Regions from separate parts of the Faecalibacterium butyricigenerans genome, predicted to be linked through region 2. Evidence: riboswitches for the same ligand, from Rfam matches in the RefSeq annotation. Region 2 holds a riboswitch; the other holds the start of a gene.

Region 1 (9,141 bases), on a different contig from region 2:
CCCCGGGGCTTGCCCACATAGACCAGCGCAAGGGTGTCGGGGCCGGTGTTGGCCGAGACGACGCCGCCCAGATCAAAGGTGGTGAGGGGGGCTTTGCCGAACGCCCTGCGGCAGGCCTTTTCCAGCTCCACGGCCTGCGGGATGGAGGTGTGGCCGATCATATAGTCGAAGTCCTCCACCCCCTCGGTGCGCTTTTTGCACAGGTCGATCATGGCGGGTATGACCTTGTCGTCGCCGCGCACCTTGCTCTCCACCTTGGTCTTGCCGTCGATGAGGGTGATGATGGGGCGGATGCCCATCAGCTCGCCCATGACGGCGGCAGCGGCGGAGATGCGGCCGCTCTTCTTCATCTGCTTGAGGCTGTAGGGTCCAAGGATGACCTCCATCTTGTTCATCTGTGCCTCGAACTCGCCGATGACGTGGCGGAGCTCCGCGCCGTTCTGCAGCTTGCGGGCCATCTCGCAGACATACCAGCCGAACACCATCGAGTAGGTGTGGGGGTCCAGCAGGTGGATGTTCAGGTGGTGCTCCGGGCGCTCCTCCCGCAGCATCCCCTGCGCCATGACGGCGTTGTTGTAGGTGGAGGAGCCGGAGCGGTTGATGGGCACATGGATGACGTCGGTGTAGCCCTCGTCCACATACTGGCAGTACTTCTCACAGAACTGGATGGGGGTGATGGCAGCCGTGGAGGGGATGCCCTTAGCGGCCCGCATCTTGTCGTAGAACTCCTCGGGGGTGTATTTCTCGCGCTCCACAATATCCTCGTCGTCCAGCAGGATATGGAAGCCCATGATGTCGATGCCGTATTTTTCGGCCAGCTCCTGCGGGATGTCGCAGGAGGAGTCGGTCAGAATCGCAATTTTGCTCATAGTATCCCTCATTTCCATTCATAATCTCGCAGATGGCCGTGGTCCAGCAGCTCCGGAAAATCCCACTGGCGCAGCACCTCGTACACACCCACAGCGACGCTGTTGGACAGGTTCAGGCTGCGGCAGGTGTCCCGCATGGGCATCCGGATGCAGTGCTCCTGATTGGCTGCCAGCAGCGCTTCCGGCAGCCCGGCGTCCTCCCGGCCAAACACGAGGTAGGCCCCGTCCGGGTAGGCGACGTCGGTGTAGCGCTGGGGCGCTTTGGTCGTAAAGTAGTAGAACGGCCCGGCGTTCCGGGCGAAGAAGTCGTCCAGACCATCATAATAGCTGATGTCCAGATAGTGCCAGTAGTCCAGCCCGGCGTGCTTGAGCTTCCGGTCGTCGATGGCAAAGCCCATCGGCCCCACCAGATGGAGGCGGCAGGCCGTGCAGGCGCAGGTGCGGGCCACGTTGCCGGTGTTCTGCGGGATGCGCGGCTCCACCAGCACGATGTTCAGGGTCGGTTTTTTGCTCATATCCGCCGCCTCACTCTTCCCGCAGCGGGCACAGCCGGGGCAGCAGAGGCTCGAACCAGACGCCGAAGCGGGTGTCCTGGTCATAGGGCGTCTTCTGGATGGCCAGCGCCACAAATTCCGCTGCATTGTCTGCCGCCGCGCTCAGGGCGTTGCCCTGAATCAGCGAGCCGATGAGCACCGCGCCGTAGAGGTCGCCCGTGCCGGGGAAATTGCGGGCGATGTGCAGCTTTTTGACCACGAAGCGTTCGCGGCCCGCACCGGCGCAGGCAATGTACTTGTCCAGCTGTAAGCCCGTGACCACCACGTTAGGGGCCAGCGCCGCCGCCAGCTCGTCGGCCAGCGCCTGTGCGCCCGCCTCGTCCAGCGGGTCGGGCAGGGGCTTTTCCAGCAGCAGCCCGGCCTCGGTGGCGTTGGGCAGGATAAGGTCGGCCCGGCGGCAGAGCTGCCGCATCCGGTCGATGAAGGCCGGGGTGACGGTGGTGTAGGCCCTGCCGTTATCCCCCATCACGGGGTCTACCACCTTGTAGGCCGAGGGCCAGAGGTCGAAGGCTTTCTCGGCCAGCGCGGCCTGCGCCTCGCCCCCGAGGTAGCCGGTGTAAATGCAGTCAAAGCTCAGCCCCAGCTCCCGGTAGTGCTCCAGCGCGGCCTCCCCGTAGGCGCAGCCGTCCAGACGAGCCGGAGCGCCAAAGCCGCCGGTGTGGGTGGAGAGCATCACCGTGGGCAGGGCCACCGGCTGGATGCCCATGACGCTGAGCACCGGCAGGATGACCGCCAGACTACAGCGCCCCACGCCGGAAAGGTCGTGGATACAGAGAACTTTTTTCGGTTCTGTTATCTTCAGCAAAAAAGAAACCTCCTTCGCAGGATATGCCTTTTCCCATAAGCCGGGCCAGCCCACAGCCAGCCCAGTTTATCAGAATATGATACAGTATACCACATTTTCCTGCACAAAAAAAGCGTATAGTGAATCCTTTGGTGGAAATACTAGCCTCACCGCCCAAAATTTCCGATTCGAAAGGAGTTTCTCCCATGAAAAACGAACACGCAAGCTCCACCGCCCCGCTCCTGCTCGGCATGGCCGCCGGGGCCGCACTGGGTGCTGCCGGCGTCATGGCCACCAACACCAGCCAGCGCCAGATGCGCCGCACCGCCCGCAAGCTGGCGAAGGGCGCCGAGCACGCCGTGAGCCAGCTGGACAAGATGGTGGATGATTTCGTCGAGCGCCGGATGGACGGCTGACCGGGCCGATACAACAGCACCCCGGCTTTCCCTTTTTAAGGGAGGCCGGGGTGCTGCTGTCTGTCGGGGCAGAAGGCTTTGCGCCGTACCGCCGATTTTATTTCAGGTATGCTTCCGCGCTCTTGGAGATCTCTGCCTCCACCTTCTCGGCGGCTTCCTTATTATGATGGAAACCCACCTCAGAGATTTAGAAACAGCATTCCAAGCACCACGCCGCCCACCATAAGCGCGGCAATGGCCAAGTCGTACCAGTGCACCCGGGGCACTGTATAGTAGGTACGCGGTGCCTCCCCGCAGAAGCCCTTGGACTCCATGGCCATGGCGATGGACTCCGACCATCGGACGCTGTTGACCAGCATCGTGAAGACCGGCTTCATGGAGAGCGGCCCCATTTTCAGACCACGCACCGCAAAAGCTGTGCGCACCTGCGCATACTCCCGTGCCATTCCCGGCATCAGGTGGAACGCCGCCAAGATGCCATAGGCAAACTTAGGCGGGAGGTGGCACTGGTGGAGCAGGCTCGCAATAAAGAAATCGCCCTCGGTGGAAAGCGCGAACAGGATGCCCAGCCCCGCATAGGCCAGCAGACGGGTCGCCAGCTGCAGCGCCGTATACAGGTTCTGGGACATTGCCGCACGCACGCTGTAAGGCATGGCCGACAGACTGCTCATATCTACGATCTGCGTGCTGCCGCCCCGGGCATAGTAAAGGCCCATTACAAACAAGCCAAATGCCGCGACGCAGGCAGGAAGCAGGATGACACCGATCTTTTTCAGGCTTACCCGGGAGCAGAACACCAACAGCAACAGGCAGACGGCCAGTACCAGCAGGTTCAGGCTGACCAGATACTCGAATGAGAGCAGAATGACACAGACCAGCACCGTAAATGCTTTTACGGTAGGATTCCAGCGTTCCAGCATTTACAGCACCTCCCCGGCGGTTTTTTCCACCAGCATGGTGTCTTCCAGCCGGTAGATTTTATCGGCCCAAGCCGCAGCCAGCTCGGTATCGTGGGTGATGAAGATTACCGTCAGTCCCTCCTGCTCCACTTTCTCCCGCAGATGCTCCATGATCGCGTTCACCGAGCGGGAATCCTGACCATAGGTAGGTTCATCCAGTAAGAGCAGCTCCTGTCCGCCTGCCAACACCGAGAGGACAGCCAGCCGCCGCTGCTGGCCCTGACTGAGCATATAGGGCGAATAGCGCCGCTGCCGTTTCAGGCCGTAGCGGTCCAGCAATTCCTCGGCACGCTGGCGGCAGGCTTCGTCAGAGAGGCCCGGCTCCCAGAGTCGCAGCCCCACACAGACCTCGTCCTCCACATTCTGGGTGACGAATTGGTTCGCAGGGTTCTGGAAAACGATGCCAATATGGCGATACAGCTCTTTAAGCTTCATTTTTTCAATGTCCCGCCCCTGAAACAAGATCTGTCCCGTGTAGGGGTGCTGCCTGAGCACCGAGAGAAACGTGGTGGTCTTTCCGGTGCCACTGGGGCCAAGAACAGCGGTCATACAGCCCGCCGGGAAATCCGCATCCGTATTCTGCACCAAAAAGGGAGCATCGTACACCGGTCGGCCCCACTTGCGCCGGGTGGGCAGCCCCTTGCGGATGCTGACTCCCCGGAACTGCAGCAGCGGTTTGCCCTCTGCCGGGCGGGCCACAGTCCGTTCCGACCGGGAACCCGGGTAAAACAGGCCAAGCCGCTCAAAATCCGCGCGGTGCTCCGGCAGATTCTTGCAGTTGATGCTCCGGGCGGCCACTCTGCCGCCCTCTTCCAGCAGGATGATCTCATCCGCAGCCTCCAGCCAGAGGTCTGCCCTATGGTCGATGGCCAGAATGGTCCGGCCGGAGGCTTTCATTCTGAGCAGCATCTCCAGCAGCTGGATCGCCGCCTCGTGGTCCAGATTTGCAAAGCTTTCGTCCAGCAGGATGCAGCGGCTCTCCATGACATAGAGGCAGGAGAGAGCCGCTTTCTGTTTTTCGCCGCCGGACAGGGTCGAAAGGGGCTGATCCAGCAGCGGCGCGATGCCAAGCTCTGCGGCGGCCTGTTCGATTCGTTCATCCATCTTCCCGGCAGGGATACAGATGTTTTCCAGACAGAAGCGCATCTCCTCCCGCAGGGTATTCATGCAGAACTGCAAGTCGGGATTCTGGAACAGCACCGTCAGGTAGGCGGCGCGCTTCTGGGGGTCCAGCGTCTTTAGATCCTGCCCGTACAGCCGGATGATGCCGCTTTCCAAAAAGCCGCCGTTCTCAGGGTAGAGTCCTGCGGCCACCGCAGCCAGCGTGCTTTTTCCGCAGCCGCTGCCGCCCATCAGGACCGTAAGCGTCCCAGCCGGAATGGTCAGGCTGGTATGATCCAGAATGTTGCGCCTGCCTTTTTCCTGATAGCGGAACACGACATCTTCCAGCTCCAGCGCGAGATCAGCCGACATTCCTTAGTCCTCCAGATCCATGTCCTGCCCCTGTGCCACAGCATAGCCCTTCAGGACACCTGCCTTGACGAGGCCATCGGCCAGCATCGGGGTGATGAAGCCATCAAAGACGATGGCGCTGATGATCCGCACCACCAGCATGATGGCCAGCACGGGAACCGCGATCTTGCTGTAGCCGCTGATGAACAGGTTGTAGATCAGGGTGAGGACAGAGCAGATGACTGCGCCTTGGATCATGGTCAACCGGTCAAACTTTTTGTAGCGTTTCAGCGCAATGATAAGCTCAAAGCCAAGGCCCTGCACCAGACCGGACAGGATGATGATGGGTCCGAAATAGTTGCCGTACAGGCATTCCAGCACAGCCGCCAGCAGCTCCGCGATGAGGCCGGTGCCGGGCTTGCGCATGACATAGATACCGAATGCGCCTGCCATGAAGTAGATGCCATAGAACGGCTCATAGCCCAGAGAGGCCATGCCGAACGGGGTCAGCATCCCGTACAGGACGCCGCCGATGTAGGTGCAGCCAAGGTAGACCACGCCAAACAACACGGCGCTGATGGCGATCAACAGAACATCTTTCAGTTTCCAATTCTTCGTATTCATTTTAGTTTTCCTCCGTCGGGCTGTTGCAGTTCATGGTAAAGTGCAGGACATAGTGGTGGACTGCCGGGGCATTCTCCATCCGCTCACACACATGGGTCAGGTAGGTGAACACATCCTGCACGTCGCCGTCAATGCGGGTAGCGTAGTGAATGGTCTTGGGGTTCAGGCCCTCCTCCTGTGCCATATACCACACCTTGGCGATCTCGTCGATATACTGGGCATCGCCCAGCGGATACAGAGCCAGCTTGCAGTGGACCGGGAAGTGGATGTCCTTCACCAGCTCTGCATTGGGGGCTTCGCCCTCACGATTCAGTACTGTATCCCCGGACACGTCCCCCGGGCAGCCCTTGGAGAACTGTCCTTCCAGCGCCATGTGGACGCCGGGGCGGTAAGCGTTCAGGAACAGGGCCTGTACAGCGTCTGCCACATAGGGCAGCTTGCCGCGGTAGACCGTCGAAAGGGCATCCGTCTCGCTCCACACGGCGGAGGTGTCCGTCTTTTCCAGCGCGCCCAGAATGATCTCGATGTATTTATCCGACATCGGGTACAGGGTAAAGCGGCAGCCTGCAATGGGCAGTTCCGTGCCACGGCCTGCCCAGGGCAGGTCCGGACGGTTGCAGCCGGTACAGCAGTTTTCAGTTTTCATAGTCTTTCCTTCTTTTTTGTTTGTGCAAAATAAAAGGGATGCTTTTCGTCCGGAAAGCATCCCCCTTGCCAGCGAGTCAAACGGCCCACTGTATCAAGCAGCAGAAATGCATTTCCTACGCCGGTATTATCCGGATCAGGTGCAGGGAGTCGGGTGTGAACCCTCTCAGCATAAGGCCCCTCCAGCATTCTGATGATTCTCTTTTTATTGCCACTGCATAGCATACCGCAGCCGTGCAGAAATGTCAAATATTTGTTGCACTTTGGTGAAGGGTGGCGGCTTCCACTGTGATCATGGAGACGTTCATGGGCTTCTGGCGATGTCTATCGATTCACGAAATTCAGCGCCAGCACAAGCACCAGCATGTGCACAGGGTAAAAGGCATAGCAGGCATACTGGAATGGTTTGCTGTGGCAGCCCTGCCGCCCGCGATACAGCCAGATGGGCACCAGCGCCAGCAGCGCAAACCCCTGCTGGCAAAGCTCAAACTCCATGCCGAACAGCCGGATGGGGTACATCAACCCGCCCAGAAGCTCCACATTGATCCAGTACAGGGTCAACGCCTGTCCCAGCAGGCACCACCATTTCCGGCCCCGGAAGAGGTAGAAGGCGAACACAGTCAGCACGCCAGCGCCGTAGTAATCCGTCATACCCAGTGTTCCCAGCAGCGCTCCTGCTGCCACTACTACGGCACACACCGGCAGTGAGACCCAGAGCTTTTGCTTTTTGCGCACCGTTTCCATCAGATGCACACCCAAAAGCCCCAGCAGCAGCGTCCAGATCACGTTCTGGTGCACCGGGTAGAACCATGTCCCGCCATACATCAGGTCAAAGGGCACTTCCGAAAGCAGTGCAAACAGCAGCAGCCGCAGGGCATAACGCTTCAGGTTTCGGGTGTAAAAGTAGCCTTCTACCGCCATAAACGCAAAGATGGGAAACGCCAGCCGCCCGGCACAGGTCAGCCAGTCCTGCGCCGGCAGAAGGGTCGCCCAGAGGTGATCCATCAGCATCAGTGCCATGGCAATGATATGAAGTGCTGCTGCGCTAAGCTCAAAGCGGCTGACAGCAGAGGGTCTGCGGCTGTATGTCTGCATTCTGTTTTCCTCTTTCTCTTGTCGGGATTCTGTCTCTTATCGTGTTTCCGTGCACAGCTCCTTCCAGCGCTGCGCCGGGATCACCGGCTCGGTGACAAACGCCTCCGGGGCAGGGGCAAGGATGTGCCGCGTCACTCGAAAAAGCTCGTTCGCGTCGCACAAGATGCACGCCGCGTCGCCAAATTTTGTGTTTTTCGCTGCGCCACAGTCCAGATACGCCTGCTCCAGCTTGACGAAATCCTCCGAGATGTGGGGCTGCTGCGCATTGTAGTGGCGGCGCATATAAACGGTGTGCTCTGCCCCGGCTTCATCCACCACAGTGAGCTGCAAGGGCTTGTCGGTAAGCCGGTTGGGGACGTTCAGCACCTCCTCCACGCTGTGAAGGAAGGTGTTCCGGGCATGGCTGACGCCCAGCAGCAGGATCTTTCCACCGACCGCCCGCAGACGGTCGTAGCAGCCACCGGGGGTGCAGGGGGTGTTGTTTTCCAGTTCCCCTGCCAGATATTCTGCTGCGCCCCTGCCGCAGGCCGCGATGCTGTGCGTAGGATGAAGAGAACGCACTACCCCGGGCCGCTGCCGGAACAGTTCCGGCAGGATGCCCACGCAGCAGGGACTGCGGCGGACATCGAACACCGGGTGGTCCTGATCGATGGACTGCCATGTGTGGGTGGGCAGCAACAGCAGACCCTCCGCAAAGAACTCCATCAGCGCGTCCAGAACCGTGTCTGCACCGCCCTCGACAGCACCAATGGACTTCATGGAGGAGTGGATGAGAATGGTCTCAGTGCCAGTCAGCCCCATGGCAGCAAGATCCTGCTGGAGGGTCTGTTTTGTGTATGTCATGCGGTTTCTCCTTTTTCACATCGCGGTTTTTCAAAAATAGTACCCGATCAGAGCGTCATCGCTCTCACCCGATTCACAGGATGTACTCCATCTGCCGTTCCTTTGTTTTCATGCCCATCTTTTCGTAGAAGTGCTCTGCCGGGGTGTTTCCTGCCCAGACGTTCAGGGTCACTTCATAGCAGCCCAGTTCTTTTGCCTGCTGCTTCACATATTCAAACAGACTTTCTCCGATGTGCTGCCCCCGTGCCTGCCGGTCAACGCAAAGGTCATCAATAAACAACGACTTGAAGGGCACCATGTTGGTGGAAAAAGGCTGCTCCTGCATCTGACAGAAGGCATAGCCTCTGCACACATCATCCTCGTCTACGGCAACGTAGATGGGTTTCTCCTCCTGCTTCAGAAGCTCTTCCAGTTCACAGACGGTGTATTTGGTGGTGTCGGGAATAAAAATATCCGGGCGGATCTCTGCATGGATCTGCAATACCTGCCCCAGCAGGGCAAGGAGTCTTGGAATATCTTTTTCCTCTGCTTTCCGAATCTTCATTTCACTTTTCCTCAAAGCTTTTTCAAAGCTGCCCGTTTTCCGCGGTGGTTCCTATGTCGGCATCCACCGGCAGCTTATCCTCAAACATTCTCTTTATCAGACTGGAATTGGAACAGGTTCAGCCCGGTAACAGGGTCATACGCACGGTCTACCGTTCCGTCCAGAACATCGACCACCATCTCGCAGGTGGCGCTGACCACTGCCCGGTTCAGATGTCCGCCGAACACCTCGCCCTTGTCGTTCCCGGCGCTCATATGCAGGTGGGTGTAAAATTCACCGTTCATGGTGTTGATGGTGCCGGTCAGAGAAACGATCTCAAAGCTGCCGCTGAAGGTGTTGGCGTAGTATCTCTTTTC
Region 2 (20,165 bases):
CCGCTTGCGGTGGTTCTTCCAGCAGCACTGCTGCCAGCACCTCCGGTGCCGCCTCCGGCGCAGCCGCACCCGCAGCCGACGCCATCACCGATTACGTCTCCTTCGAGACCTCTAACCGTGAGCTGGAGACTTGGAACTTCCTGTACAGCCAGTCCGCTTCCGACCTGAACGTCACCACCAACTGCTGGGACGGCCTGCTGAGCTTCGACTGCTACGGCAAGGCAGTGCCCGCCATCGCATCCAGCTGGGAGCACAACGAGGACTCCACCGTCTGGACCTTCCACCTGCGCGACAATGTCGATTGGTGCGACGTCAACGGCGAGGTCAAGTCTCACCTGACCTCCAAGGACTTCCTCGTGGGCTTCGAGTGGGTCCTGAACGCCCTCAAGAACGAGGCCTTCAACACCTCCATGCCCTCTGAGACCGTCGTGGGCGCTGCCGAGTACTACGACCTGACCAAGGACAAGGGCGACGCTGCTGCTGACATGACCTACGAGGATATGCTGGCTGCTGGTGTCGGCGTCGAGGCACCGGACGACTACACTCTGGTCTTCACCTGCAAGACCCCCTGCCCCTACTTCGACACTGTTGCAGCATACAACAGCTTCTACCCCGCCTCTGAGGACCTCATCAAGGAGCTGGGCATCGATGGCTTCCGCTCCTGCGATTACTCCACCATGTGGTACAATGGTCCGTACCTCATCGAGGAGTACATCCAGCAGAACACCAAGAGCTTCATCCCCAACCCCAACTACTACGCTGCAGACGACTGCACCCGTTTCGAGCATCACACCATCACCATGATCCCCGACCTGTCCTTGGGCCTGCAGCTGTACGAGAACGGCGAGGTCGATAACATCGACCTGACCGAGTCCAACCTGACCACCATCACTTCCGACCCCAACAACGAGCACAACAAGTTCCTGTGCGAGAAGCGCCCCACCAAGTACAGCTTCCAGATGCACCTGAACTTCCAGCGCAAGGATGAGAACGGCAATCTGGACGAGAACTGGAACAAGGCTGTTTCCAACCGCGCGTTCCGTCAGTGCTTCTACAAGGGCCTCAACCTCATCAACTACTACGCCCGCACCAACAAGATCAACCCCCTGAAGTGCGAGAACGACTACTACACCATGCCCGGCGTCTGCTACAACACCAAGGGTGAGGAGTACACCACTCTGGTCGCCAAGGAGATGGGCTTCGACACTGAGAAGTACGATGGCGAGACCATGATCCGCCACCGCGACAACGGCGGCGACATCGCTGACCTGAAGAAGCAGGCCATGGAAGAGCTGAGCGCCATCGGCGTCACCTTCCCCGTCCACTGCTACCACTACATCAAGAGCGGCGACACCAATGCTCTGGATACCGCCACCGTCCTGAAGCAGTGCTTCTCCGAGAGCTTCGGCGATGACTTCGTCGTGCTGGACATCGGCACCTACGTCTCTTCCCTCTACAAGGAAGTCCGTAACGTCCAGCTGCACTCCATCCTGCAGAACGGCTGGGGCGCTGACTTCGGTGACCCCGTCAACTTCCTGGGTCAGGAAGTCCTGAGCGACGACAACGCTTACTACGCTCAGACCACCTCCTGGATCGCAGCCGTCGAGGCCGACCCGAAGGATTACCAGAAGGACCTGCTGGCTGATTACCAGGAGTTCACTGATCTGGTCACCGAGGCAAAGGCTATCGTCACCGATACCGATGCACGCTATGCCGCATTCGCAAAGGCTGAGGCTTCCATGCTGAACAACGCACTGTGCATCCCCTGCCTGTACGAGGTGTTCTGGTGCCTGACCCATGTCAACGAGTACACCAAGATCAACGCCATGTACGGTCCCTGCAACTACAAGGCCGTCAACTGGGAGACCCGTCAGGGCGACGGCTACACCACCGAGGAGTACGAGGCTTTCTCCGCTGCTTTCGATGCAGCAACCAAAGCCTGATGATTATTTTATAAAGGTTTGGTTATCATGTTAAAATACACCGTCAAGCGGCTGGCTCAGTCGCTCGTCACGATCTTATTGATCGCAACCATCGTCTTTCTGCTGATGCGCTGCCTGCCTACGGACTACTACTTCACGGAAGAACAGCTCATGAAGTTTACCGAAGAGCAGAAGTACGCTGCACTGGAAGCCGCCGGTCTGACCGACCCCATCGGCACCCAGCTGCTGCACTTCTACAACGACCTGCTCCATCTGGACTTCGGCACGTCCCGCCGCATCCAGAACGGTGCCTCCGTCGTGAAGGTCATCGGCAAGAAGTTTGGCGTCTCCATGCGCCTCGGCCTGATCTCTGCCGGCATCTCGCTGGTGGTGGGCGTTCTGCTGGGCATCCTGCAGACCGCCTTCAAGGACAAGGTCTTTGACTGGATCGGCACTGCCTACACCGTTTTCGTCAACGCGGTGCCCTCTCTGGTCTCCTATTCGCTGGTGCTGGTGTTCGGCTCCAAATATCTGGGTTTCCCCACGCTGTACTCGACCCGCAACGTCGGCCCGTCCAGCGTGCTGCCCATCGTCTGCTTGTCGCTGGCTTCTATCGCAGGCTATGCCCTGTGGACCCGCCGCTACATGGTGGATGAGCTGACCCGCGACTATATCAAGCTGGCTCGCGTCAAGGGCCTCAGCTCCAGCGAGATCATGTTCAAGCACGTCCTGCGCAACGCCATGGTCCCCATGGTGCAGTATATCCCCCAGTCCATCCTGCTGACGGTGGGCGGCTCTCTGCTGATGGAGCGGTTCTTCTCCGTCCCCGGCATGGGCCCCCTGCTGACCGACGCCATCCAGCGCTATGACCTGAACGTCGTGCAGACGCTGGTCATCCTCTATGCTGTGCTGGGCATCGTGGGTGTTTTTATGGGCGACGTGCTGATGATGCTCGTTGACCCGCGCATTACTCTGACCGGAAAGGAGGCCGCACGCTGATGGCAAAAGCATCGGATTTTGAGGGCAAGAAGCAGGACGAACTGTTCTACTTCGTCGAGTACTCTCCGGAGGAAGCCGAGCGTGTCGGCTACTCCAACTACAGCTACTGGGGTTCTGTCGTCCAGAACTTCCTCAAGCACAAGGCTGCTGTCGTCTGCCTGTTCCTGTTCCTGTTCCTCGTGGTCTTCTCCTTCATCGCACTGGCCATCGGCAAGTACGATTATCAGACGCTGGTGACGGATTCCTCTCTGGCGTTCCAGAAGCCCAACGGTGAATACTGGTTCGGCACCGACAACCTCGGCCGCGACTACTGGTGTCAGGTGTGGTACGCCACGCAGGTGTCCATCCGTCTGGCCCTCATCGTCGCCGTGGGCGAGAGCATCCTCGGCGTCATCATCGGCCTGATCTGGGGCTATGTCCGTGAGCTGGACCGCTTCTTCACGGAGCTGTACAACCTCATCGACAATGTGCCCTACATCATCTACATGACCCTGATCGCACTGGTCGTCGGCCAGAGCTTCACCATCATGGCCGTCTCGATGATCGCCATCGGCTGGCTGGTCATGGCCCGCCGCGTCCGCAACATGGTGTTCATGTTCCGCGACCGCGAGTACAACCTCGCGTCCCGCTGCCTTGGCACCCCGCTGTGGCGCGTCCTGACCAAGAACATCCTGCCGTATCTGGTCTCCGTCATCATCCTGCGCATGGCGCTGAGCATCCCCGCCACCATCAACCTCGAGTCCACCCTGTCCTATCTGGGCATCGGTCTGGGCATCGAGACCCCGTCGCTGGGCCTCATCCTGAGCAAGGTGCGCGGCTTCTTCCTCGACTACCCCTACCTGCTGGTCTTCCCCGCATCCATCGTGTCCATCATCTCCATTTCCTTCTATATCATGGGCAACGCTTTCTCGGATGCTGCTGACCCGCGCAACCACGTTTAACAGATGGGAGAGAAAATCACAAAAATGGATAGACAACCGATCATCTCTGCCAAAGACGTGGAGATCACCTTTAGCCTGCGCGGCAAAAAGCTGAACGCGATCCGCAAGTGCTCGCTGGACCTGTACGACGGCGAGACACTGGCCATCGTGGGCGAGTCCGGCTCGGGCAAGTCCGTATTCACCAAGACCTTCGTGGGTATGCTGGATGTCAACGGTAAGATCACCGGCGGCTCCATCCTGTACGAGGGCCGCGACATGACCAAGTTCACCGAGAAGGACTGGCTGGGCGTGCGCGGCAAGAAGATCGCCATGGTCATGCAGGACCCGATGACCAGCCTGAACCCGCTGAAGAAAATCGGCAAGCAGATCCAGGAGAGCATCGAGCATCATCAGGGCCTGAAGGGCGAGGCCGCCAAGAAGGCCGCCATCGAGATGCTGGCCAAGGTCGGCATCCCCGACCCGGAGCGCCGCTACGAGCAGTATCCTCATGAGTTCTCCGGCGGTATGCGTCAGCGCGTGGTCATCGCCATCGCTGCTGCCTGCCGTCCGCAGGTGCTCATCTGCGACGAGCCGACCACCGCTCTGGACGTGACCATTCAGGCACAGATCCTGCAGCTCATCCGCGACCTGCAGAAAGAGCTGGGCATGTCGGTCATCTACATCACCCATGACTTGGGTGTTGTGGCCAACGTGGCCGACCGCGTGGCCGTCATGTACGCCGGCCAGATCGTCGAGTACGGCACCGTGGAAGAGATCTTCTACGATGCATGGCATCCCTACACTTGGGCGCTGCTGCAGGCTCTGCCTCAGCTGGGCACCAAGGGCGAGGCTCTGCCCACCATCGACGGCACGCCGCCGAACCTGTTCAATGAGATCAAGGGTGACGCATTTGCGCCCCGCAACAAGCACGCGCTGGCCATCGACTTCGTGGCAGAACCTCCGTTCTTTCAGGTGTCCGAGACCCACGCGGCAAAGACCTGGTATCTGGACCCGCGCGCTCCCAAGATCGAGCGTCCGCACTCCATCCAGAACCTGCGTGAAAAAATGGGAAAGATGGGAGGTTCCAACTTAAATGGCTGAACGCGAAAAGCTGATTGAGCTGAAAGACCTTCAGATCACCTTTGGCTCCGGCAAAAAGAAGTTCGTGGCCGTGGACCACGTCAATTTTGACATCTACAAGGGCGAGACCTTCTCGCTGGTCGGCGAGTCCGGCTCCGGCAAGACCACCATTGGCCGTGCCATCTGCCGCATCAACCCGACCTCGGGCGGCGACATCTTCTTCAAGGGCCAGAAGATCAACGGCAAGATCCCCAAGGAGCTGGACCGCGAGGTCATCCGCAAGGTGCAGATGATCTTTCAGGACCCCATGGCCTCTCTGAACGAGCGCGCCAAGGTCGAGTACATCGTGGCGGAGGGTCTGCTGAACCACCACCTGTACAAAGATCAGGATGACCTGCACGAAAAGGTCATGAACGCTCTGCACGAGGTCGGTCTGCTGCCGGAGTTTGCCTCCCGCTTCCCCCATGAGTTCTCGGGCGGCCAGCGCCAGCGCATCGGCATCGCCCGTGCGCTGGTCATGGAGCCGGAGTTCATCGTGGCCGACGAGCCGATCTCCGCACTGGACGTCTCCATCCGTGCACAGGTGCTGAACCTGCTGAACAGCATGAAGAAGTCCCGCGGTCTGACTTACCTGTTCATCGCGCACGACCTGTCGGTCGTCCGGTTCATCTCTGACCGCATCGCCGTCATCAGCAAGGGCCGCATCGTGGAGCTTGCAGAGGCTGAAGAGCTGTTCCTCCATCCCCTGCACCCCTACACCAAGGCTCTGCTGAGCGCCGTCCCCATCCCCGACCCGGGTCTGGAAAAGAAGAAGAAGCTTCTGGTCTACGACCCCTCCTGCCACGATTACAGCGTGGACAAGCCGGTCTGGGAAGAGATCGCAAACGGCCACTTCGTCTATGGCAACCAGAAGGAGCTGGAAGGCTACCGCAAGGAATACCAGAGCCAGCTCTAAGCACTGTCACTTGACTGTATTTTAACACAAATGCCCCGCCGCATTGGGAATCTCCCTTTTGCGGCGGGGTTTTGTGCTGTAGAAAAACGAGGCCGCCTCCCGACTCTGCGCCGGGAAGCGGCCTCCTTGTGTTTTATATCAGTCTTGCGCCGGGCTTCGGCTCGTGGGCCTGCCAGAGGGTGATCCACTCGGGCAGGTGCAGGGCCTTCAGCCGCTCCGGAAGGGCGGCAAGGTCGCCGCCGGTGAGATACCACCCACCGCCCAGAGCCGCCAGCGCCAGCAGCAAGAGCACCGCCAGCAGGACGCGGAGGGGGTGCTTCTTCTTTTGTGGCGGGGTTTCGGCGTGGTTCTGGGCGGCCTGTCCGGCGGGGAGGAAGCCTGTCCCCTCTGCCTGCGGCAGACCGGCGGCGGCGCGGCGTATCATGTCCAGCAGCCAAAGCGCGGCGTTGTCCGCTGCGGGGACCGTGCGGAGCCAGCAGCCCTTTTTCGCACTGAGCACCAGAACATGGTCGCTCTCCCGCTCCGCGCAGGCCACAGCCAGCTCTGTGCCCACGATGCGGCGGGCCGCCTGCGCCCGGGCAAGGGCCAGACGGACAGGTTCGGGCTTGTCCCCCTCCCCGCCGAGCTTGGCCCGGGCACGCTTTTCGATCTGGGGGCCGGTCTTGGCGTCGGCGTAGCTCATGGTGCCGAAGTCGTAGACCTTCTCCGCGCCGGACACCTTCTCGAGCCGGGCTTCCAGCAGAGCACCGGCGGCGGCATCGCCGCAGGCCAGCAGCCGGTCATGGGCTTCCAGCGCCTGCACGGCGGCAGCCGCCAGACTGGTATCCCCTGCCCCATACACATCTGCACCGAAGCTGCTGCGCAGGCTCTGGGCCGCTTTTTTCAGCCCAGAGGGCGTATCTGCATGGACAGCCAGCAGCGTCTCTGCGCCCCGGCACTTCCACTGGGCCTCTGCCCTCCACTGGGGCGCAAACCGCGCCACCGCAGCTGCCAGCCGTCCCTGCGGCGCACCGTACAGGCGCAGCACACAGCGGGTCTCCTCTGCCAAATCCCATCAACCCCTTATTATGATGTTTCCCGGACGAAAGCCCTGTCCAGCGCGGCCAGCGCCGCGTCGTCCGACTGCCGGGCGGCGGTGAGGGCCTGCGTCCCTTCGGGGACTTTGCCCTGCGCCAGTCGCAGACCCAGCTCCAGTGCCGCCTGTGCGGCCCGGGCACGCACCAGCGCACGGTCGGGCCGGGAGACGAAGAGCTTTTTGACATAGGCCACGCCATCCCGGGCAGCGCCGAGATAGACGGTGCCCACGGGGCGGACCTCATCGCCGCCGGTCGGGCCGGCCACGCCGGTGACGCTCAGGGCGATGTCGGCCCCCGAGGCCGCTGCCGCGCCCAGTGCCATCTGTGCCGCCACGGGAGCGGACACGACGTTGTATTTCCCGATGACCGCCGGGTCTACACCCACGAGTTTGGTCTTGGCCTGCTCCCAGTAGGTCACGAAGCCATAGCCGAACACCTCGCTGGAGCCGGACACGGAGGTCAGCCGCTGGGCGATGAGTCCGCCGGTGCAGCTCTCAGCGGTGGAGATGGTCAGCCCCTTTTCCTTCAGGGTATCCACCACCGTCTCTTCCAGCCCGGCCACATCCTCATCATACACCGCATCGCCCAGCGTATCATAGAACTTTTTGGCATATGCGCGGCACATTTTTTCGCCGTCCTCGTCGGAGCGGGCGCGGGCCGTGATCCGGATCTCGCACTCGCCGGTCTTGCAGTAGATGGCGGCGGTGGGATTCGGGTTTTCCAGCAGGTCACGGACTCTATACTCGATGTCGCTCTCGCCGCCCAGCACCCGGAGAGTGACGGAGTGGAGGGTGCAGTTCTGGCGCTCCATCAGCAGGGGGCGGACGCTCTCAGTCCACATGGCTTTCATCTCGTGGGGCACGCCGGGCATGAGGACAGCACAGCGGCCATCCTGCTCGAACCATGCACCGGGCGCAGTCCCATGGTTGTTGATGATCTTATGGCCCCTGACTGGCACCATCGCCTGCTTGCGGTTGTTGGGGGTCGTCTCACGGCCGGTGCGGGCAAAGTAGCCGGTGATCTTCTCCCACTCGGACGCATCGAAGACCAGCTCGTCGCCGAAGCAGGCGGCGACGGTCTCTTTGGTCAGGTCGTCCGCCGTGGGGCCGAGGCCGCCGGTGAAGACCAGCAGGTCGCAGCGGCTCTTGGCCTCGTTGACGAAGTCGGCCAGACGGTCATGGTTGTCGCCGATGGTGCTCTCCCGCTGGACGGTGATGCCCAAATCGGCCAGCTCCCGGCTGAGGTACTGCGCGTTGGTGTTGAGGATATTGCCGAGAAGAAGCTCGGTGCCCACACTGATGATCTCTGCTGTCATGGCTCAGCCCTCGAATTCCACGTTGTCGGTGATGCGCAGACGGATGCGCTCGGTGGCCTCGGCAGCTTCGGCTTCCAGCTGGGCCAGACCGGGCATCCCGGCCTCGGCCTCAAGGATCTCTTCCAGCTCGGGGCGGATCTTCGGGTGCGGCGGGGTGAAGATGGTGCAGCAGTCCTCGTAGGGCAGGATGCTCGTCTCAAAGGTATTGATGTGGCGGGCCGTCTCGACGATCTCAGTCTTGTCCATGCCGATCAGGGGGCGGAGGATAGGCAGGTCCTGCGCGGCATCGGTGCACTGCAGGGCCTTGACGGTCTGGCTGGCCACCTGTGCAAGGCTCTCGCCGGTGACGAGGGCCTCACAGCCCTGCTTCTTGGCGATGATGTTGGCAATGCGCATCATGCTGCGGCGCATCAGGACGGTGAAGAGGACGTCCGGAGCGTTGTCGCGGATGTACTCCTGCGGCTTGGTGTAGGGCACCACAAAGAGGTTGGTGCTGCCGGTATAGGGGGTGATCCGCTGGGCCAGCGCCTTGACTTTCAGTTTTGCACGCTCCGAAGTATACGGAGGGGACGCAAAATGGATGTGGTCGAGGCCGAGACCGCGCTTTGCCATCCGGTACGCCGCCACCGGGCTGTCGATGCCGCCGGAGAGCATATTGAGGGCGCGGCCGGAGGTGCCCACCGGCAGGCCGCCCTCACCCTGTATTTTCGGGCCGTGGATATACGCGCCGTAATCGCGGATCTCCACGATGACCTTGAACTGCGGGTTCTTGACGTCCACCCGCAGGTAGTTGTGCTTGCCCAGCAGGTAAGCGCCCAGCTCCCGCATCAGCTCAGGGCTGGTCATGGGGAAAGTCTTGTCCGAGCGGCGGGCCTCCACCTTGAAGGTCTTGATGCCATGGAGACTGTCGCCCAGATAGTCCTCGGCGGTCTGGCAGATGGTGTCAAAGTCCTTCTCGCAGACCACGGCGCGGCTGAGCGCGGCGAGACCGAACACCTTGCTCACCCGCTCAAAGGCGAGGTCCATGTCGATGTCGTCCTCCTCCGGCTCCATGTAGAAGGTGGACTGGGTGCAGTAGACGCGGAACCTGCCCACCGTCTTGAGGCGGTAGCGCAGGATCTTCATCATCGTCGATTCGAACTGGTTGCGGTTGAGGCCCTTCAGGGACATCTCGCCCTGATAGCCCATAATGACTTCTCGCATAGTAGTTACTCCTGATATTATGTTGTGCGTTCGTCGGTGTTCCGGGAGTTTCTCCGAGGACCGTCCGCTGGGGTGGGACCCTGTTGCCGAAGGCAATAGGGCGGGTGATGGAATGGCCCGATTCGTGTCCGAGGAGAAAGCTCCCGGAACGCGCCCCTTACTTTCTGATTCTCTGCAAATGCTTCATGCCGTCCTCAAAGCGCTCGAGGAAGGCATCCACATCCTCCGGGGTGTTGTCGGCACAGAAGGACACTCGGATGGCCGTATCAATGGCCAGCGGGTCACGGCCCATCGCCGCCAGCGTGTGGCTGGGCTGTCCCCTGCCGCAGGCGCTGGCCGACGAGACATAGATCTGCTTCTCCGACAGCCACGCCAGCATGGTCTCGCTCTTGATGCAGTTCTCACTGAAGTTCAGCACCTCAGGCACCGCCCCCGCCGGGCTGTTGATCTCCACCTCCGGGAAGATGGAAAGGCCGGCGCGCAGACGGTCGTTGAGGGCACGCATGGCCTTATCGCGGCTCCGGATGCTGCCCGCAAGGCGGGTGGCTGCTGCGGCGAGGCCCATCGCATAGGGCAGGTTCTCGGTGCCGGGGCGGAGGCCGCGCTCCTGCTCGCCGCCGAGGTAAGGCGGCTGGAACGCCTGCACCAGCCGGTCGCTCAGATAGAGGGCACCGACGCCCTTGGGCGCATGGATCTTGTGGCCGCTGACCGCCATCGTGTCGATGTTGTCCAGCTTGATGGGCACCCGCATCCACGCCTGCACCGCGTCCACATGGACGATGGTGCGGCTGTTGCGGCGCTTGACCTCCGCGGCCAGACGCTCCACATCGTTGCGGGTGCCGATCTCGTTGTTGACCATCATGCAGGCCACGAGGATGGTGTTCTTGTCCACCGCTTCCAGCATCCTGCCCATGTCCAGCGTGCCGTCAGGCTGCGGGGCCACCACGGTGACGTGATAGCCCTGCGCGGCCAGACGCTCCAGCGGGCGCTGGACGCTGGGGTGCTCGAAGCCCGACACCACGATGCCCTTGCCGAAGGTGCGGGTCTGGGCCGCGCCCAGAAGAGCCAGATTGTTGCCCTCGCTGCCGCAGGAGGTGAAGTACAGCTCCTTCGACTTGCAGCCCAGCGTGCGGGCCACAGCGGCGCGGGCCGCGTTCAGGGCCTCTTCGCTCCGCGCTCCCGGGGCGTAGAGGCTGGACGGATTGGCCCAGTGCTCCCGCATGGCCTTGTCTATCACGTCTGCCACCTCGGGAGCGACGATGGTGGTGGCGGCGTTGTCCAGATAATGCAGTTCTGGATTTTGCAGCATAATTTCATTCCTGCCTTTTGTGCATAAAATATCAGATTAAGTATACCACAAAGTTCCGCAGAACGCAAAATATTCGTGCAGCAAAAAAGGGGCCGCCCCCTTGCGGGGCAGCCCCTTTCAGCAGCTTGCGATTTGGGTTCAGACGTTCTCGTTTGCCTTCTGCAGCCAGATGCTGCCGATGTCCAGCGCATTGTACAGGCCGTTCTTGGTGGTCTGACGGGCCACGCGGGCCTCACGGGGCTTGGATTCATCGGTAGAGAGCAGCTGCAGATGGACCTTGTCTGCCACATCCACGCCGCCCACCGTCTTGGTGGACTGGATCTGCAGATAAAGCACATACGGGTCGGTCATACAGCCATAATACAGCTCATTGTCCTTGCGGACGAGGGGCTTGCCTTTATAAGTCAATTTCGGAGTAAATGGCATCGTGAAAGCCTCCCTATCATATTTGATTCACTTTAGTATATCATATTTAGAATAGGAAACGCAAGGGCAGGCCCCCTGAATATGGGAATTTTTCCTCACGGGTTGCACGGGCCGGAGCGGTGCTGTATAATAGGGGTGAAAGCTATCGTTCCGCCACAGGAGGACATTATGGCAGATTATCAGGAATATCGCCGCCGCATCCTTCACCGGCGCTGGCGCAGGGTGTTCATCACCGCCGCGCTGCTCATCCTTTTGGTGCTTCTGGCCGCTGTGGGCATCCTCTGGAAGCGTCTCCACCGTGAGCCGTCCCCCAATGCCGCCCAGCAAGGCCCCACCATCCTGCAGCAGGAGCTGACCGGCAGCGAGTGGAACACCATCAGCTACACTCCGGCCCGCCGCCTCAACGTCCAGACCCTCGACAACGGCATGACCGCGATGGATTTCCGCCTTGCAGCCCAGACCGCCAGCCCCGCCGTGGAGCGGAGCAGCTTTTCGGACGTCAGCTTCTTGGGCGACAGCCTGACGCAGGGGATGCAGATGTACGACACCGGCCTGCCCAACGCCCATTTCTGCGCCTACAAGGGTGTCGGCCCCAACGCCGTTGTCAACAACACCACCTGCCGCCGGGCCGACGGCGAAAAGGAGATCCCGATGGAGGCGCTGGCCTCCCAGCAGCCCCGGGCGCTCTACATCCTGCTGGGCACCAATGTGCTCACCGCCGACAACGACTATTCCAGCTTCCTCACCTACTACCGGCTGATGCTGGACATGATCTCGCAGGCGCTGCCCAACACGAAGATCTACGTCCAGTCCATCACCCCCGTCCGGCCCGAAGTGAGCCAGAAGTCCCCCGGCCTCTACAAACAGCGCCTGTGTGAGATCAACGACGCCCTCTCGGCCATCGCACTGGAAAAGGGCTGCACCTTCCTGAACCTCTGGGAGGCGCTGGCCGACGAGAACGGCGACCTGATCGCCGAATACGCCCAGCCGGACGGTTACCATCTGCTGCCCGCCGGGTATGACGCATGGGTGGAGTACCTCTGCACCCACACCTGACCGAACCATAAACATAAATGAGAGATGCTGCCCCCAGAGCTTTCCGAGGCTTTGCTTTGCCCGGTCTGCTCCGGGGCAGCATATTTTTTTCGGGGTGTCACTGGGCCGAAAACACTGCAGGCAAAGCAATGCAGTCCCCATCGGCTTCAGCAAAAAGAAAAGCACCGTACTTCCTGCGAAGTACAGTGCTTTTTGGTGGAGAATAGCGGGATCGAACCGCTGACCTCTTGCATGCCATGCAAGCGCTCTCCCAGCTGAGCTAATCCCCCAGAGCTGGTGTGTCGTCCCTGACGACGTGGTTTATTATACCAGTCAAAAGAGCAGTTGTCAACATCTTTTTTCAAAATCGTGCAAAAAAATCCCGCCGGGGCTTTTCAGGCTCCGGCGGGACTCTTATTCTGGTATCATTCAGGCCTTAGCGTACTGGCGGTCGAAGATCTGGGGGGCCGCCTTGATGAGCAGCACAGCACCCACCACGGTCAGGAGAGTCTCCGGCAGCATGTAGCTGGCATTGTACCCGAGGCTGTAGGTCCATGCGCTCAGGCCCTCATTCAGGTTGCCCCAGACGAGGACGCCGGACAAAAAGCTGCACATAAAGCGCAGGAAGCCTGCAACAGCCGTACCGACGGCCACGCCGACCATCCGGTTCTTGAAGGGGCGGGCAAAGAACTCTGCCGTGCCCAGAGCCATGAACGCCACCAGATAGTCCAGCAGGATCTCGCCGAGGAAGTAGAGGAAGGTGGGCGTTGGGGGTGCCCAAAAGCCCAGAAGCATCTGCAGGCAGCCGTTCACCAGACCGGTGAACAGACCCCACTTGACGCCGTGGCGGAAGGAGACGAGCACAAAGGGCAGCATACTCAGCAGAGTGACGCTGCCGCCGTTGGGCATGGTGAAAATTTTGATGTTGGACAGCACGGTGCCGATGGCGATCATCAGCGCGCACTCCACCAGCACCCGGGTCTTGGAGTAAGATTTCGACATAAGGATTCCTCTTCTCATAACAATAGTACACAAAAACAAAATGCGCCTGCTTTTCTGGCAGGCGCACGGGCTGTTTGTGAAAATCGGGACCTTTCCGCAAACTACCTACGCCGGCATTACCCGGATCAGGTTCAAGGGTCTCTGCCCACAGCAGATCTCAGCCTCACGGCGCCCCTGTTTTCATGTCCGCTTTCAGTATAGCCGCTCTGCGTCAAAAGTCAAGCCCCCGGCAGCATATCGAGCCAGCCGGACACATATTCTGGAACAAGCACATTTTGGCGGGAGGGAGCAGTCATGAAAGGTGATCCGGAACAGAGGGCGCTGCTGCTGGGAGAGTACATCGTGGAGCATGGAGCCACCGTGCGGGCGGCGGCGCGGGCCTTCGGGTGCAGCAAATCCACCGTCCACAAGGACGTGTCGGTGCGGCTGCGGACGGTAGGGCCGGAGCTGTTCCGGCAGGTGCAGATGGTGCTGGCCCGGAACAAAGCCGAGCGCCACCTGCGGGGTGGCGCGGCCACCCGGGAGAAATACCACAAGCCCCGATAACAAGAGCGGCGGTGCACTGTGTACCGCCGCTTTTGTCATGTCTGCTGGTGGAACTGCTCCAGTGCCGCCTTTTCCAGACGGCTCACCTGCGCCTGACTGATGCCGATCTCCTGCGCCACCTCCATCTGCGTCTTACCCTTGAGATACCGCAGCTCCATGATACGCTTCTCCCGCGGGGTGAGGCCCGCCACAGTCTGGCGGAACTGCAGCCCGCTGATCCAGCTGTCCTCGCCGTCGGGGTCGCGCACCTGATCGATGACGTAGACGGCATCCCCGCCGTCGGCGTAGACCGGCTCCTCGAGGCTCAACGGCTCCACCACCGATTCCAGCGCCGCCGACACCTCCCGGCGGGGCAGGCCGGTCTTCTGGGCGATCTCCTCCACGGTCGGCTCACGGCCCAGCTGCTTTTCCAGCTCCTCGCGGGACTGCATGGCCCGGTAGGCCGTGTCCCGGAGGCTGCGGCTCACCCGCAGGGCGTTGTTGTCCCGCAGGAATCGCCGTATCTCGCCGATGATCATCGGCACACCGTAGGTGGAGAACCGCACCTGCTGGGCCGGGTCGAAGTTGTCGATGGCCTTGATGAGGCCGATGCACCCCACCTGAAAGAGGTCGTCCATATTCTCGCCCCGCTGCGAAAAGCGCTGCACGACGCTGAGCACCAGCCGCAGGTTGCCCTCGATCATGCTTTGACGAGCCGCCTTGTCCCCTGCCCGCGCCCGGGTGAGCAGATCGCGCTTCTCCTGCTCGGACAGGATCGGCAGCTCGGCGGTGTTCACACCGCACAGTTCCACCTTGTTGTACATCCTCTCTAGCCTCCGGTGTCTTAGTTTCACCGGAAGTATGGCCGCAGGGGCGGGGCGGCATTCATTCCAAATTTAGGAGGATAACCTCTCCGTCAGCGCTGACGCGCTGCCACCTCTCCTACCGAGGAGAGGCCTTGGCATACCGGAAAGTTTTCCCTCTTCGCCAGAGGCTCCCCTCGGTAGGGGCAACAACGACGACCGCTGCCAGTGGCAGAAACAGGGAGTCGTTGTTGGGGCAGCGGCCAGCAGGATGCAAGCGACAGCGAAGCAGACGCTGAGAGCCGCAACCCGGCCTTGTCGAGCGAATGCGAGACTGAGAGGTTTACTCCCCCAGCTGTTCCCTCAGCTGCCGTATGATGCGCTTTTCCAGCCGGGAGATGTAGCTCTGGCTGATGCCGATGGCATCGGCCACCTCCTTCTGGGTCCGCTCCACGCCGTCCAGCAGGCCGAAGCGCAGCTCCATGATCTGCCGCTCCCGGGGCGAGAGCTGCTCCACCGAGCGGCGGAGGCTGGCCCGCTCGGCGTCCTGCTCAAGGCGCTGGCCCACCTGATTCTCCTCGCTGCTCAGCACGTCCGACAGCAGCAGCTCGTTGCCGTCGCCGTCGATGTTCAGCGGCTCGTCGATGCTGGCCTCCTGCCGACGGTTGGAGCTTTTGCGCAGGTACATCAGGATCTCGTTGCCGATGCAGCGGCTGGCGTAGGTGGCCAGCTTGATGCTCCGCTCCGGGGTGAAGGTGTTCACGGCCTTGATGAGGCCGATCGTCCCGATGGACACCATATCCTCCGAGGGGACGCCGCTGCCCTCATACTTCTTGGCAAGGTAGACCACCAGCCGCAGATTGTGGGTGATCAGCGCATCCCGGGCGGCGGGGTCGCCGTCGGCCATCCGGGCCAGAAGGGCTTTTTCCTCCTCCGGGGTCAGGGGCGGGGGCAGCCCCGGCCCGCCGCTGAGGTAGTGCGCGCCGCCCGTCCAGCTGAGTCTGGCCCAAAGGCCCTGCAAAAACTTTACAAATCGTTGAAACACAGGCAGATTTCCTCCCATCGTATCCTCATTTCCCCAACAGCGACGCCATCTCCGCGCTGACGAGGGCCGTCCAGCCGCCCTGCGGGGGCGGCGTATCGCAGAAGGCCGCATAGATGCCCTCCTGCGTCCTGCCGCCGCAGGAAAGCGCAGCGGGCAGGGCGGGCAGCAGACAGTGGCCCGCGACGGTCTGGCAGGGCACGAACCGCACGCCCCATTCCGGCCTCGGCTCTCCCCCGCCGCCCGCGAGGCAGCGTTCCAGATAGGTTTGCAGCGCCTCGGGCAGACGCACCGCCCCCAGCCGCACCAACACCACGGCCCGGCCCGAAAGCGGCTCCTGTACGTGGAAACCGGTGTCGCAGAGGGCTTTCAGCTCCACGCTCTGCCCCGCCACACGGAGCCGGGCCTCGAAGCAGGCCGAGCCACTGCGTCCCAGAAGGTGCATCACCCCCTGCACCCCGCCGCAGACCCCCGCCGTGGACGCCAGCAGCAGCCCCGGCGACACCGGCAGGTAGAAGCTGAGGTTGTTGCAGGCCGCGCCGGGCAGGAACAGCGCCCCCGTAAGGGTCAGGTTGAGCAGGATGAACCATGCCGTCAGCCGGGCGGTGTTCCGCACGCCCTGCCAGCCGTAGGCCGCAGCCACGCAGAGGGCGGCAGTCGTACCTTTATAAGTAAGGGCCAGCGGCCACGGCGCGGTGGGGGCCAAAAGGACCAGCGACGACACCGCCGCCGTCCCCGCGCCGCCCACCAGCCGCAGCGGCGAACAGCACGCCCCGCACAGCAGCCCCGCCGCCAGCAGGAACGCCGCCCCCACCACGAAATTCACCAAAAGCAGCACGTCCAGATAGATGACCGTCCGCACAAGCCCCACCCCCCTCTCTCTATGGTAGCAGAGCGGGAGGGGGAAAAGAGTCGGGAGGGGGGACAAAGCCTCTCCCTTTGGGAGAGGTGTCACCGCAGGTGACGGAGAGGGCAAGCCCATGGCGATAGAGCTGCAGGCACAGCGATAGGCAGGCTCTTTGTCAGAGGGATGTTATCACCGCGCAGCAGTTTCGCTGTGAGCGTCCTTGCCCTCTCAGGCGCTTCGCGCCAGCTCTCCCAAGGGGAGAGCCTTACAGGAGCACTACAAAACCAATAAGTGTGCAAAAAATCACAAAAACCCCTTGCAAACTCTCCCGAGATGCGGTATAATACTTCTCGCGGCAAGGCCGCAGAGAAATGAATATCTGCCTCTTTAGCTCAGTCGGTTAGAGCACCTGACTGTTAATCAGGGTGTCGCCTGTTCGAGTCAGGCAAGAGGCGCTTTTGCGGCGGGGAGCTTTCCCTGCCGCTTTTTGTTTGCCAGCCCGTCAAGCTCGTTCTCTTAGGGCAGCTCTTCCTTTGTCCAACCTCTCAGTCTCGCATTTGCTCGCCAGCTCCCCTAGTAGGGGAGCCTCTGGCGAAGAGGCAAAGCTTTCCGGTATGCCAAGGCCTCCCCTCGGTAGGGGAGGTGGCATTGCGAAGCAATGACGGAGAGGTTTCCCTCTCTCGTGTAACCAAACTGTAGCCTTTTTCACATTATTTTCAAAAATTAAGGGTAAATTAAAAAAAGTCCTCTTGAAGAAATGGCGTATTTGTGTTACACTACATCCAAGCTGTAATGGATTTTTTGGAGATTCTGGCGTTTTTGCCCCAGCCGAGCGGCTGTGAGGGGCAGGCGGCAGCGTACTTTCCATGCATTTTTTCTACTTTTTCCCTGTTTTGGCTGTTTTCTTGGCCGTTTGGCCTTGTGGCAGATGGGGAAGTATGGTAAAATGTAGTAGAGGTGTCTCCAAAAAAGGCACTACAGCCCACTTAACTCGTGATGTTGCCGAGTGCGCACTCGGTTACATAGGTTTTCCCGGTTGCGCAACCGGGAGGAGACCGATCATATTCGTTTTTTTTCATTTGAAGGGAGTAATTCATTATGATGATGCCTGCAAACTTCTCTGCTGTCAATGCAGAGGTCGTCTACGGCGGCGCTGTGGCTGATTACCTGCCCAACGCTTGGACTGCTGAGAGCGTGAAGCGTTTCAACAGCAATGTTATCACCCTGATCAGCAACAGCTTCACCGGTATGCTGCTGAATGCTACTCTGGGCACCATGTTCGGTGGCAACTGGGGCGAGGACAAGATCTTCGGCGACGACGGTGCCCTCTCCGCTCTGTACAAGGTCGGCCATGTTGCTACTGGTGACGACCAGAACTTCGGCAACAAGATCATGACCACTCTGGGTCTGGCTTCTGTTGTCTACACTCTGGGCATGAAGGATGCTGCTGTCCTGACTGTCAAGAAGGTTGCTAAGATTGATGGCACTGTCCTCTAATTCTTTTAGCATTCTAAGCAATCTGTAAAAAAAGCGCGGCGGACTTTCGCGGTTCGCCGCGCTTTTGTGCATTTCTTTTGTTACCAAACTGAGAATTTTTTCACATTTTTTTCAAAAATTAAGGGTTTATTAAAAATTGTCCTCTTGAACAAGCCGACAGAATGTGTTATACTATGCCCAAGGTTCAGGAGATGATACGTCAAAATACCCTCTCCGGGCCGACCAAAATGATCAAAGGGTAGGCGCTCCCTTCTTTTGATAGCAGCTGCTCTCTGCTCCGCTTGGCCGCAGGGCGGGGCGAGGCAGAGAGCTGTATGCTGCTTTTATCAAGAAGTGTGTAAGGCGCAGCAGTCAGAAGCCCTTTCTTCTTCGCCAAACCGTCCGTCCGCCAGCTGGCGCAGGGGCGTTTTGAGATAGAAACCAAAAAGGAAGCATCTATGCGTTATACCTACGTCCGGCAGCACGACACTACCGACTGCGCTGCCGCCTGTCTCGCAATGGTGTGCCTCCATTACAAAAAGGAGATCACCATCACCCGCCTGCGGGACATGATGGGTACGGACCTGAAAGGCACAAACCTGACCGGTCTGCAGAAGGCCGCGGAGGAGCTGGGGTTCAGCACCGCCGCCGTCCGCGTAGACCGCGAAAATTTCCTCAGTGAGTTTTCCGTCCCCTGCATCGCGCAGGTCATCACCGACGAGGGCCTCGCCCACTTCGTGACCGTCTTCAAAAAGACGACCATCAAGGACGACGGCGAGCGTCGGCGGCACGTCCTCAAGGAAGAGGAAGCACGAAAAAAATGCGCCGACGAGGGGAAGAAGTTCAAGTGTCGGGATTACGTCATCATCGGCGACCCGGCAAAAGAGCTGAAGAAGATCTCCCTCGATGAGTTCTACAAGAACTTTACCGGCGTCCTGCTCCTGCTGACCCCCACCTCGGAGTTCAAGGCAGGCAAGCAGGAGCATGGCAGTATGGTCAAGCGTTTCCTCGACCTGCTGCTTCCCCAGAAAAAGCTATTCTTCTACGCCATCCTCAGCTCGGTCATCATGACAGTTCTGGGAATCGCATCCTCGATGTTCAACAAGATATTGATGGATGAGATCCTCCCCTACGGTCTGAAGAGCCTGCTGATTTCGATGATTCTGGTGTTCAGCCTAGTCAGCGTCACCAGCGCCCTTATCAGCATGGTGCGGCAGTGGGTGCTCATCTATCTGTCCATCAAGATCGACATCCCGCTGATGCTGGGCTACTTCGGGCACGTCTTCAAGCTGCCCATGAAGTTCTTCGCCACCCGCAAGACCGGCGAAATTACGACCCGCTACTCCGACGCCAGCACCATCAAATCGGTGTTCACCAGCATCGCGCTGAGCGTTGCGATGGACATTGTGATGGCCTGCGTCACCGGCGTCATCCTCTTCCGGATGAATGCCACCCTTTTCTCCATCTCCATCTTCACTACCCTGTTGAGCATCCTGCTCGTCTTCATCTTCAAGCAGCCCTTCAAGCGGATCAACGAAGAGACGATGCAGCAGTCGGCCATCCTGAACAGCCAGATGATCGAAAGTCTGCGCGGCATCGAGACGGTCAAGTGCAATGCAGAGGAAGACCGGGAGCTGGAGGCTTTGGAGCGGGAGTACATCAAGAGCCTGAAGATAAGCCTGCGCTCCAGCAAGATCAGCACGGTGCAGTCCCTTATCTCCACCCTCATCACCACCATCCTCGGCATGGTAACGTCCTACGTCGGTATCATGCAGGTGCTGAATGGTGAGATGACGCTGGGCGGTTATATGGCGTTCAGCACCCTTTCCTCTTACTTTACTTCTCCGGTCAGCGAGCTGGTCGGCCTGCAGATGTCCATCCAGCAGGCACAGATCTCCATCAAGCGTCTGACCGAGATCATGGATTACGAGTCCGAGCAGGACGAGACCCGGGAATACACCGAGATGGAAAAGATCGACGGTGATATTGAATTCAGGGATGTCTCCTTCCGCTACGGCAGCCGTTCCCCGGCCCTGAGCCACGTCTCCTTCACCATCCCCTATGGCAAGAAGGTGGCCCTCGTGGGCAGCAGCGGCAGCGGCAAATCCACCATCACCAAGCTCCTGCTCAAGTATTATGAGCCGGAGGAGGGTTCCATCAGCGTGGGCGGTGTCCCGCTGGACGAGTACAGCAATGCCTCTGTCCGCCGCGCTATCGCCTATGTCCCCCA

Evidence for each region. Region 2 has a riboswitch for thiamine pyrophosphate ahead of thiT (energy-coupled thiamine transporter ThiT). Riboswitches for the same ligand answer to the same signal wherever they lie in the genome.
Region 1: another riboswitch for thiamine pyrophosphate. It lies ahead of LKD23_RS06605 (YkoF family thiamine/hydroxymethylpyrimidine-binding protein); the one in region 2 lies ahead of thiT (energy-coupled thiamine transporter ThiT).

What each region holds. Positions count from the first base shown of each region.
Region 1 is NZ_JAJEQL010000012.1:61,689-70,829, reverse strand. It holds gene LKD23_RS06640 (DegV family protein) at 1-887, opposite strand, end outside; gene LKD23_RS06635 (tRNA (cytidine(34)-2'-O)-methyltransferase) at 878-1,384, opposite strand; gene LKD23_RS06630 (PfkB family carbohydrate kinase) at 1,395-2,228, opposite strand; gene LKD23_RS06625 (hypothetical protein) at 2,414-2,623, shown strand; gene LKD23_RS06620 (energy-coupling factor transporter transmembrane component T family protein) at 2,803-3,543, opposite strand; gene LKD23_RS06615 (ABC transporter ATP-binding protein) at 3,544-5,055, opposite strand; gene LKD23_RS06610 (ECF transporter S component) at 5,059-5,658, opposite strand; gene LKD23_RS06605 (YkoF family thiamine/hydroxymethylpyrimidine-binding protein) at 5,660-6,304, opposite strand; TPP riboswitch at 6,399-6,497, opposite strand; gene LKD23_RS06600 (TraX family protein) at 6,628-7,398, opposite strand; gene LKD23_RS06595 (AAC(3) family N-acetyltransferase) at 7,435-8,241, opposite strand; gene LKD23_RS06590 (GNAT family N-acetyltransferase) at 8,315-8,785, opposite strand; gene LKD23_RS06585 (PPC domain-containing DNA-binding protein) at 8,866-9,141, opposite strand, start outside.
Region 2 is NZ_JAJEQL010000004.1:72,704-92,868, reverse strand. It holds gene LKD23_RS02885 (ABC transporter substrate-binding protein) at 1-1,943, shown strand, start outside; gene LKD23_RS02880 (ABC transporter permease) at 1,971-2,921, shown strand; gene LKD23_RS02875 (ABC transporter permease) at 2,921-3,862, shown strand; gene LKD23_RS02870 (ABC transporter ATP-binding protein) at 3,887-4,942, shown strand; gene LKD23_RS02865 (ATP-binding cassette domain-containing protein) at 4,935-5,876, shown strand; gene LKD23_RS02860 (CinA family protein) at 6,010-6,924, opposite strand; gene LKD23_RS02855 (competence/damage-inducible protein A) at 6,942-8,267, opposite strand; gene thiI (tRNA uracil 4-sulfurtransferase ThiI) at 8,271-9,470, opposite strand; gene LKD23_RS02845 (cysteine desulfurase family protein) at 9,628-10,779, opposite strand; gene LKD23_RS02840 (hypothetical protein) at 10,918-11,205, opposite strand; gene LKD23_RS02835 (GDSL-type esterase/lipase family protein) at 11,374-12,261, shown strand; tRNA gene LKD23_RS02830 (tRNA-Ala) at 12,455-12,530, opposite strand; gene thiT (energy-coupled thiamine transporter ThiT) at 12,670-13,242, opposite strand; TPP riboswitch at 13,328-13,428, opposite strand; gene LKD23_RS02820 (sporulation transcriptional regulator SpoIIID) at 13,537-13,788, shown strand; gene sigG (RNA polymerase sporulation sigma factor SigG) at 13,824-14,591, opposite strand; gene LKD23_RS02810 (sigma-70 family RNA polymerase sigma factor) at 14,914-15,633, opposite strand; gene LKD23_RS02805 (sigma-E processing peptidase SpoIIGA) at 15,641-16,474, opposite strand; tRNA gene LKD23_RS02800 (tRNA-Asn) at 16,841-16,914, shown strand; gene LKD23_RS02795 (hypothetical protein) at 17,558-17,956, shown strand; gene LKD23_RS02790 (peptidase domain-containing ABC transporter) at 18,394-20,165, shown strand, end outside.